2 linked regions of the Sediminitomix flava genome follow. Each later gene encodes a partner of the first gene's protein in a complex. Links are inferred from orthologs where the notes say so. Each region holds a gene or a part of one and is shown on either strand. Other genes may lie near its edges.

Region 1 (6,654 bases):
ATACGTCGAATCATGATTTTAGGTGGTTCACAAGTAGGTTATTATGCTGCTCGCTCATTAAGTTACAAATACAACATCACCCTTATTGAAAAAGATAAAGACCGTTGTTTTGAATTAGCCGACAAGCTTCAAAATACGCTTGTTATCAATGGGGATGGTAGAGATGTAGAACTATTGGAGCAAGAAGGTATTGAAGAAATGGATGCTTTCATTGCTGTAACTGGTGATTCTGAAACAAATATCATTACAAGTTTAGTAGCCAAAACTCACGGCGTACAGAAAACCATTGCCCTTGTTGAGAACATGGATTACATCCACCTTTCTCAAAACATTGGTGTGGATACACTAATTAATAAAAAGCTTATTGCGGCCAACTTTATCTTCAGATACATTCGTAAAGGTCAAGTACTTTCACTTACAAGTATTCATGGTGTAGACGCCGAGGTACTTGAGTTTGTAGTACATGAAAATTCAAGAATTACTGAAGGTAAACTGAAGGAACTAGATTTCCCTAAAACAGCCATCATTGGAGGAGTGATCAGAGGTAATCAATCTCATATTCCGCTTGGAGACTTTGAGTTCAGACCTTACGACCGTGTTGTTGTTCTTGGTCGTCCTGGATGTATTCCAAAAATTGAAGCTTTTTTTAATTAACATTGATAGATTCACATAACTGACACTTTTTACGTCAGTAACGGAAATGGGAAATAGAGAATTTAATCGAAAGACACCTTTATTAAACTATAAAGTAATTGCAAGTCTGATGGGAGTACTACTCATTTTGAATGGTATTTTCATGCTGATTTCATTACTTATTTCTTGGTACTATAAAACAGAGCACTGGGATGCACTGCTTATATCAGGATTAATCGCCGTTTCTTGCGGTAGCCTTGCATTTTACTTAGGCAAAGGGCATGAACTAAGAAAGCAAGACAAAAGCAGCAAGAAAGAAGAACTTAAAAAGAAAGATGGATTCATGATTGTAACCCTTGGTTGGGTTTTAATGTCTTTCTTCGGATGCCTTCCATATGTCATCAGTGGTGAAATTCCATCACTCACAGATGCTTTCTTTGAAACAATTTCAGGCTACTCAACAACTGGAGCATCCATTCTTACAGACATAGAAGCTGTAGACAAAGGAATCCTATTCTGGAGAAGTTTGACACAGTGGATCGGGGGTATGGGAATCATTGTACTTACAGTTGCTATCTTACCAATTTTGGGAATTGGAGGTATGCAGCTTTTTGTAGCTGAAGCACCTGGTATCTCTCCTGACAAATTACAGCCTAGAATCAAAGAAACAGCCAAAAGACTTTGGTGGGTATATTTAGGTTTAACCATGGTAGAAATGGTTCTTCTCATGTTTGGAGGAATGGACCTTTACGATGCTTTAAACCATGCATTAACTACTATGGCGACTGGCGGATTCTCGACTAAGAACACAAGTGCTGCAGATATGAGTCCTTACATTCAATATGTAATGATTGTGTTTATGTTCTTGGCCGGTATGAACTTCACACTCAACTATTTTCTTTTCAAGAGAAAGTTTCGTGAAATATGGGAGAATGAAGAGTTTAAAGCATACTTAGCTCTTGTTATTTTCTCAACCGTGATTGTAGCAGGAGTTGTTTACTCGACATCATTTAACTCTAACGAAAAGATTTTCAGAGACTCTTTATTCCAAATTGTATCTATTATTACAACAACAGGATATGTTTCTGCAAACTATATGGAATGGCCTTCTTTAGCCATAATGTGGGTATTTATCCTCATGTTTATTGGTGCGATGGCTGGTTCTACTGCTGGTGGAGTAAAATTGGTAAGACATATTTTACTATTCAAAAACACAACTTTGGAGTTAAAAAGACAACTTCACCCTTCAGCGATCATTCCTGTAAGATTTAATAATAATGCAGTAACTGAAAATATCATTTACAATGTATTAGCCTTTATCGTAGCTTATATCTTTGTATTTGGCATTGGCGTACTTATTTTATCAGGATTAGGTTTAGACTTTAATACGAGTTTAGGAGCTGTAGCTACAAGCTTAGGAAATATTGGGCCAGGTATTGGTTCTGTAGGACCTGTAGATAACTTTGCACACCTTCCTGCTGCATCTAAATGGATATTATCATTCTTGATGCTCTTAGGTCGATTAGAGCTATTTACAGTCTTGATTATATTTACTCCTAGCTTCTGGCGAAAGTATTAATCATTTAAATATAACGAATGAAAAAATCCTGTACCGATTAGCTCGATACAGGATTTTTTATTGCTTATTCAAAATCTATTAAAACTTGATTCTTTTCAACATTATCACCTTCGGATAATAGTATTTTTGTGACTGTGACATCAGAAGAAGCTTTGATCACATTCTCCATCTTCATCGCCTCAAGAATCAATAGCTTCTCTCCTTTCTTAACTTCTTGCCCTTCTTCTACGGCTATTTCTAATATTAAGCCAGGCATTGGAGCTTTTAGATTTTTCACCCTCTTAGATTGAGTTGAATTTAAGCCCATTTTTTTCAGAAGCTGATCCATCTCTGTTGTGATATTCAAGGTATATTCTCTATTATTTACAAGAAGAGTTACAGAGTTCTCATTCCAGTCTGTCTTGACTACATCGACATGATAGCCTTTATTTTTATAGAGAATATGGTAAGAGTTTTCTTTAATTTTCTGAACGTCCCAATCTAAAATTTCAGAATTAATAAGGGTTTGTCCATTTTGTGAATCAACTTCAAAAGTGTTATTATTTTGAGTTGTAATAGTTAGCATATGTTGAATGTTTATGTATTGGTTTCGAGTTGACCTCAACATGAAATACCGTCTTCAAAGATTTAGCAATCTCATGAATATGTACTTCTCGTTCAAGTTGGGAAACCGCAAGCTTTCGCCCATTATCTCCCATTTTCATCAACTCATCTATTGGTTTGTCTTGTAATGTACAAAGATTTTTTTGAAACTCTTCGATACTTTCAGGACAGGAAACCAATCCACATTCATATTTTTTTATCATTTCAGCACCTTCCCCTGCTCCATTAAACAAGATAGGTAAACCAACAGCTAAACTCTCATACATTTTAGCAGGAACAGTTCCATACACATGCGCTCTTTGACAAATGAGAGCTGCATCAAAAGATTGAAGTAGTTGAGGAATTTCTGAAAATGAAACAGTCGGGTGTAAAAATATCCCCGAATCAGGGTTTGCATCTATGTAATTCTTTATAGCCTTAGCTTCAAAGCCATCGCCATAAATATGTAATTCACAATTGAAACTTTTGAAATCCGTTCTTTGACATAGATTAAATAAGCCGTGGGCTACTCCCAAAACCCCAGTATAGACTAACTTTAATGGTTCACCATTACTTCTAGAATAAGATAATTTCTTTTCAAACTTTGAGGTATCTACACCAGTACGGCATAAGGTACTAGGAAGTGAAGTTGCGGCTAATATATGGTCTCGAATTTCTTCAGACTGAGCAAATAGTTTATCGCTGCTTCTGTAAAAAAATCGCTCAAACTTACTCAGAAGAGAATATGTCAAACTCTTCTTGGACAACAAGCCTAAATCGGCAATTGCTGAAGGCCAAAGATCAGAAACATTCAAATAAACCTTTGCCCCTAAGAGTTTAGCAAAGATTAAAGCTGTAAAAGGTTGAAGTAAAGGAGGTGTCTGAATAAGAAAAACCTCAGGTTTACGCTTTAGCAAATGCGGAAATGATCCTAAAAAACTTAAGCCCAAGGAAATCATTCCGAAGAGTCGGGCAATTTTACTTGCATTTTGACCTGTAGAAAACCAATGTCGTCTTACTTTAATACCATTCACCTCTTCTTCTACAATCCATTTTCCTCTGTATTCTTTCTGGATACGATTTGTAGGGTAAAAAGGGTGTGCAGTCATGATTTCGACATCATGTCCATCCTTTTTGAGTGCCCATGCAATATCTTGGAAAAAAAAAGGTGCAGCCCCAAAATCTGGGGGATAACTATGTATAACGATATTAACTTTAGCCAACTTCTCTTTGGTTTTATTCTTCTCAACACAAGCTGATCTTTAACGATCAACCTCTCCCATCACGACATCAAAAGATCCCATAATTGCAATTAAGTCAGCTAGTGGAACCCCTTTAGCTATTTCTGGTAAAATAGATAAATTCACATAACTACAAGCTCTAGCTTTTACTCTCAAAGGCTGATCAGACTTTCCAGAACTTCTGAAATAAAAGCCCAATTCACCTTTAGGGTTTTCAGCCCTAGCGTAGTAATCCATTTTTACTGGTCTAATCTTTTTAGGAACTAAAGCTTGAGGATCAAAATCTTTATCTCGTTTATGCTTCTTAGTTAGAACGTCTAAACATTGAGAAATAATATGTAGAGACTCGTAACATTCTTGAAGTCTTACATCTGTTCTATCCCAACAGTCTCCAACTTGTCCCATCTTACCTTCTCCTACTGGAATATTGAATTCCAATTCTGGATAAACTGAATATGCATCTACTTTTCTAAGATCATATTTCAAACCAGAACCTCTTAACATTGGACCAGAAAGACCATAATTTATGGCAAGATCTCTTGAAATTACGCCAATATTAGCCGTTCTCTCAATAAAGATCTTATTCTCCATCAGCAGTTCCTTGAACTCATCCAATTTTGGTTTCAGATATTGCACAAATTCACCGCACTTTTCTTCAAAACCAACAGGAAGGTCATAATATAAACCACCAATCCAGATATAATTATATAGCATTCGAGCGCCCGTAATCCATTCCAATAACCTTAGAATATGCTCACGGTCTCTCATCACCCATAAAAATGGCGTTGTAGCTCCAATATCGATACCAAAGGTACCTATAGCTAGAAAATGAGAGGCTATACGATTCAATTCGGCTACCAATACTCTGATATACTCCACTCTAGGAGGTATCTTATCATCAATACCCAACATCTTTTCAACTCCCATTGCATATGCGTGCTCTGAATTCATTGCAGCAGCATAGTCCATACGGTCTACGAAAGGAATGACTTTAGGAAATCCCACAGACTCTGCATGTTTTTCAAAACAGCGGTGTAAGTATCCCAAATGAGGAACAACTTCTTTGATATACTCTCCATCAGAAAGTACTTCCAAACGAAGAACCCCATGCGTAGACGGGTGATGCGGCCCAATATTAAGCAGCATTTCACCATCCTTTAAGTCACTCTCTTTGTAAAATGTAGGAGCAGAATTCGTTAGATGATTTTGGTCGTATTGGTATTGAATAGTTTTGCTCATGCTATAAATATTATTCTACAAAGATATAAAATGATTTTTTTATTACATTCTTGGCAATAGATACTAATTGAATTTAGAGTGATTTGTTTACGAATTCTAAAGCTTTTCGTCTGATAGCGGCTTTTTATACCTCAAATCATTTTTTGAAAGTTACTACTTTTTAAGTACTTTAGATTTATTAACACTTAAATTAATCCTAATTGGAACTTTATAAAATAAGTCACTTTAGGCACTATCTTATCTCATAACTTATACTCATACTCTTGACTTCTGATTTCTTTACAAATACTTTTTCATACCTGTCCACAGGAATTATGATTGCGATTTTGTCGTACTATTTTTTTAAACTATTTAATTGGGTTAACTTGAAAAAGCCCAATCATCAGAGTCTACATGTCTTTGTCATACTATCTTATTGTATTCTAATGAGTGGTTTAGTACAAGCATGTAAGAGTTCATTGGAAATCCCTAAAATTGAAACCGCTGTTTTCCTCGGGAATAAAGCCAATACATATTCTAAAAACCCTCATGTTTCCTATAATATGACGCAAAAAGGGAACAAATACCGAATTGCCTACAAGTTTGCTGATCACAATGAACAAATTCAGACATTTAATACTCAATTAAATATTAATTCGGTTCAGAAAGCAATCAATGATTTTGGACTTCCTAAACAGTTATTCAGACCTCAGTATGTTACCGCGGGATTTCAGTCAACAGATAATGAAATAAAAGGCTTAACCGCTTGGGAATATTCTGCAAAAAATAAGGTTCGTCCAAATATTAATAAGTTAGTAAAAGCGTACAGAGACTTTGCCAAGCCTATTGCAGCCTTTACAGCTAAGACTTTAGGAACAAATGCCACAAAAAGAGAAATAGTAGATTTTGTCTTAAAATTCTGCCAAGATATTCCTTTCGGAGTCCCTCCTAGTTATAATCAAAATTTGCATATTGGAGGATTACTAACTCCTCCTCACTTATTGGTTAATGGATACGGAGATTGTGACTCGAAAGTAGTTCTTTTCACTTCTATATTATCTTTTTTTGATGAAATAAATACTGTACTTCTCTACATGCCAAATCATCTTGGCGTTGCCATAAAACTTCCCGTCATTGAAAATGATGAGTTTATTAAAATTGGAGATGAAGAATTTGTGATAGCAGAACCTACAGGCCCCATCAGGCTACCTTTGGGTAAAAAAGGGAAAGAACATGGTCCGATTAAGGAAATCGTATCAATTTCAATTGGTAAAGAGCTACAAAGAAAAACTTCTGTAGAACACTCAGAGCATTTCATTCACACAGGAAGCATTACTTTTTGGACAGATATTAAAGATGAGGGAGAAATAGAGGTTTTTCTAAACAATACTCAAATAGGGA
Region 2 (3,205 bases), on another replicon or contig:
GAGATTCAATCAAACAAGACGAAAGCGAATTGTACGAATTCAATTCTCGTCATGGATCTAACTTCAATTCAAATGATCCTCAAGATTACCAATTGTATCAGCAACGTAACAACTTCATCAATAAGTTGAAAACGAAAAAGCGTATCCTTCAGAAATTGGAAGACAAGCTTTTGATGCTGTAATCGGTTTTCACTGAAAAATATAAAAGGCTTCTCAATTTTGGGAAGCCTTATTTTTTTACTCTAAAAAACAAAAAGACACTATGTTGTAACAAAGTGTCTCTCTACCTTCTTTCACAAAAGAATATTCGTATTAGCCCATATTGCAACCGCAATTTTTCAAGCAGTCCAAGATGTTGGTCACATCTTTCTCTTTGAGCGAATAATACATATTTTTTCCTTCTCTTTTCGAGCTCAAAATACCTTTGAGTTTCATATTCGAAAGATGATGTGAAGTCAATGACTGTTCGCAGTTCAAAGCTTCACAAAGCTCTCCCACAGTCATTCTTTCTCTATCTCTCAATAGTTCAATGATTTTCAGACGAACAGGATGAGCAATCGTTTTCAGAATAAAAGCCGTTCGTTCTATTCTGTCTGCCTCAATTTCCATGAATTTATATTTCAGGTTGAATAATGATTCCTATAATCAAGTGCAAAACTGCACGTTAGCTACTAAGAAAGGAATATATTTTATATGTGCAAGTCTTCATATGAAAACTCCTTCAATATTCACTAATATTCTACCTTTATGCCATGGTAATATTCCTGTACATTGTAGTCTTTTCGCAATGGATGTCCTTCCCAATCTTCTGGCAATAGAATTCTTCTCATATCTGGATGACCTTCAAAATTGATCCCATTAAGGTCAAATACTTCACGTTCTAGCCAGTTAGCTCCTTTCCAAATAGAACATAAGCTAGGCACCGACGGAAGTTCCTTTTCAGGTCTGTCAAGCATTACTTTTACAGCAAGGCTTACATTATAAGGGATAGAGTAGAAGTTATAGATCACTTCCATTGAGTTCTCTTTCGGACCATTGTCAATTCCTGTAACACAAGACAACTGATCAAAAAAACAACTTCTATCTGTATGTAAAAATGTACAGACATTTAGCAACTGCTCTTTAGCTACAACTAAAGTAGTTTGAAGCGGATCTTCAATTACATCTGTAATCACGGATTCGTCAAACTGGTCTTTTAGCAAAGAGATAATATGTTCTTGTTTTTCTTTGTTCATAGCTAATCAATTAGAGCAATGCTTCAATACCTTTAGGCGCAACAATTGTTTCTTTTCTGATCTTATCTTGAAGTTTCAATAAACCACCGATAAGTGCTTCTGGTCTTGGAGGACAACCCGGAACATACACATCTACAGGAACAATACGGTCAACCCCTTTTACAACATGATAACCATGTTCCCAATAAGGACCTCCACAATTCGAACAACTTCCCATTGAAATTACATAGCGAGGCTCTGCCATTTGTTGGTAAAGTCTACGAATACGGTCAGCCATTTTGAAAGTCACAGTTCCTGCAACGATCATGACATCAGATTGACGAGGAGAATTTCGGGGAAAAATACCCAAACGGTCTAAGTCATAATTAGAGGCGAATGTTGCCATCATCTCGATTGCACAACAAGCCAAACCAAAACCTAAAGGCCACATAGACGAAAGTCTCGCCCAGTTGAGCAACTCTTCTGTTTTGGTGATGACAAATCCTCCATTCTCAATTTTCTGATCTAAAAGTCCTTGCATAGGAAAGTATATTTTAAATATAGAAAATGGGAAAAGGTTGTTTAGCTCTTCCCATTTCCTAGCTGATAGTAGTCAGTTCTTAATTAACACACAGACAATACAGTCAAACTGTATAAATAACTCAGAATTACTTCTGTTGTTTGATCTCTGCTAAAAGTTCTTTACCGCCATTGTCCAAAATCCACTGTGCCACTTCGTCTCCTAGTCTTTCAGCGTCTTCTTTTGAACCATTCAACGTTTTCTTAATGACCTCAGAACCATCTAGTCTTACCAATCCACCTGTGATCGAGATATTTTCAGAACCTTCCAAATTGGCTAAAGCAAATGCAGGAATACTACAACCGCCTTGTAAAGTATGTAAGAAAGAACGCTCTGCTAACAAACGGTATTCTGTATCTTTATCATTAACCGCATTTCTGATTTCTTTTATGACTGCTTCATCAAGGTTTTCAGAAACTTCAATAGCCACACTACCTTGTCCTGCTGCTGGAGTAAACTGATCCAATGGCAAGTGCTGAGTAATATGTTCTTCATAGTGCATTCTATGCACACCTGCATAAGCAAGTACTAAAGCATCACATTGTCCTTCTTCCAATTTACGCATACGAGTCTGCAAATTACCTCGCATATCTACCACCTTTACATGAGGATAGTAGTGTTTTAGCATTGCTACTCGTCTAACTGATGACGTACCCAAAACAACTTCTTTACCGTTGTTCAAGTCAATTCCATCTTTTAAGCTGACAATGACATCATTTACAAGCTCTCTTTCTGTAAAAGCAATGATCTTGAAACCTTCAGGAAGCGTAGCTTGCATGTCTTTAGCCGAATGCACCGCAATATCAATTCCACCTGTGCGCAATTGGTCTTCCAATTCTTCGGTAAAAACTCCTTTACTTCCAATTTTGGATAGCGAGCGATCAAGGATTTTATCTCCCTTCGTCTCAATAATGACAATCTCTGACTGTAGTCCTTTCTGTTGCAATAAATCTGCTACATAATCGGCTTGCCACAATGCCAATTTACTTCCTCTTGTTCCTATTTTGATCACTCTTTCCACTGCTAATCTATTTTGAAATGCGCTAGAATTTAGTTCTTAATGCTCTATTTTGAATTTCACCAACATAAAAATTGGCTTTTCTCCACAAAATATTGACAAATATCTGAAAAGCCGCCTTTTAATACAATTTATATCTCTTACTTCAATAAAATACAAAGTAGTGTTTCACATATTTTTTTATACATTTGTATAAACGAATATATTCACTAATGAAACTGAAGCACTTTAATCTTTCGTTGGGAACGCAAATCATGAAGGCATTTAGCGAAGAATCCCGCATCCGCATTATGCATTTGCTGTTCCGAAACAAGGAATTGTGTATTTCCGATATCGAACTCATCCTTGACTTCACTCAAACTAAGACCTCAAGACATCTGATTTATTTGAAAA

Evidence for each region. Proteins that work in one complex are often made in the same cells at the same time.
Region 2: the proteins of BC781_RS07960 (region 1) and nuoB are in contact, whole or in part, in a cryo-EM structure (PDB 6KHJ), measured with the Thermosynechococcus vestitus proteins. The link is inferred for Sediminitomix flava from one-to-one orthologs. Residues at the interface, in WP_011057128.1 of Thermosynechococcus vestitus: Pro17, His18, His19, Pro20, Ser21, Met22, Val25, Arg27, Met29, Thr31, Ile38, Asp39, Cys40, Glu41, Pro42, Val43, Ile44, Gly45, Tyr46, Leu47, His48, Arg49, Gly50, Met51, Lys53, Ile54, Asn57, Arg58, Pro65, Tyr66; in WP_011056552.1 of Thermosynechococcus vestitus: Leu46, Met47, Tyr48, Thr50, Ala51, Cys52, Phe54, Ile55, Glu56, Ala58, Ala59, Ile61, Gly62, Ser63, Arg64, Phe65, Asn76, Pro78, Thr89, Thr91, Lys93, Met94, Ala97, Leu101, Met123, Phe124, Ser126, Asp127, Ser128, Tyr129.

The regions. Positions count from the first base shown.
Region 1 is NZ_QGDO01000002.1:142,892-149,545, forward strand. What follows is about bases 3,166-6,087. They hold BC781_RS07960 (NADH-quinone oxidoreductase subunit D), read right to left. Parts: upstream 5,275-6,087; coding sequence 4,057-5,274; downstream 3,166-4,056. Other genes in these bases: BC781_RS07955 (glycosyltransferase family 4 protein), read right to left, coding at 3,166-4,017; BC781_RS07965 (hypothetical protein), read left to right, coding at 5,700-6,087. In the rest of the region: Trk system potassium transporter TrkA, read left to right, coding at 1-654; BC781_RS07945 (TrkH family potassium uptake protein), read left to right, coding at 701-2,212; BC781_RS07950 (acetyl-CoA carboxylase biotin carboxyl carrier protein subunit), read right to left, coding at 2,277-2,777; more of BC781_RS07955, read right to left, coding at 2,752-3,165; more of BC781_RS07965, read left to right, coding at 6,088-6,654.
Region 2 is NZ_QGDO01000009.1:74,762-77,966, reverse strand. What follows is about bases 1-2,689. They hold nuoB (NADH-quinone oxidoreductase subunit NuoB), read right to left. Parts: upstream 1,756-2,689; coding sequence 1,246-1,755; downstream 1-1,245. Other genes in these bases: hemC (hydroxymethylbilane synthase), read right to left, coding at 1,883-2,689; BC781_RS22960 (NADH-quinone oxidoreductase subunit C), read right to left, coding at 732-1,235; BC781_RS22965 (ArsR/SmtB family transcription factor), read right to left, coding at 313-609; BC781_RS22970 (DUF349 domain-containing protein), read left to right, coding at 1-182. In the rest of the region: more of hemC, read right to left, coding at 2,690-2,815; BC781_RS22945 (ArsR/SmtB family transcription factor), read left to right, coding at 3,025-3,205. UniProt on the Escherichia coli protein: NDH-1 shuttles electrons from NADH, via FMN and iron-sulfur (Fe-S) centers, to quinones in the respiratory chain. The immediate electron acceptor for the enzyme in this species is ubiquinone.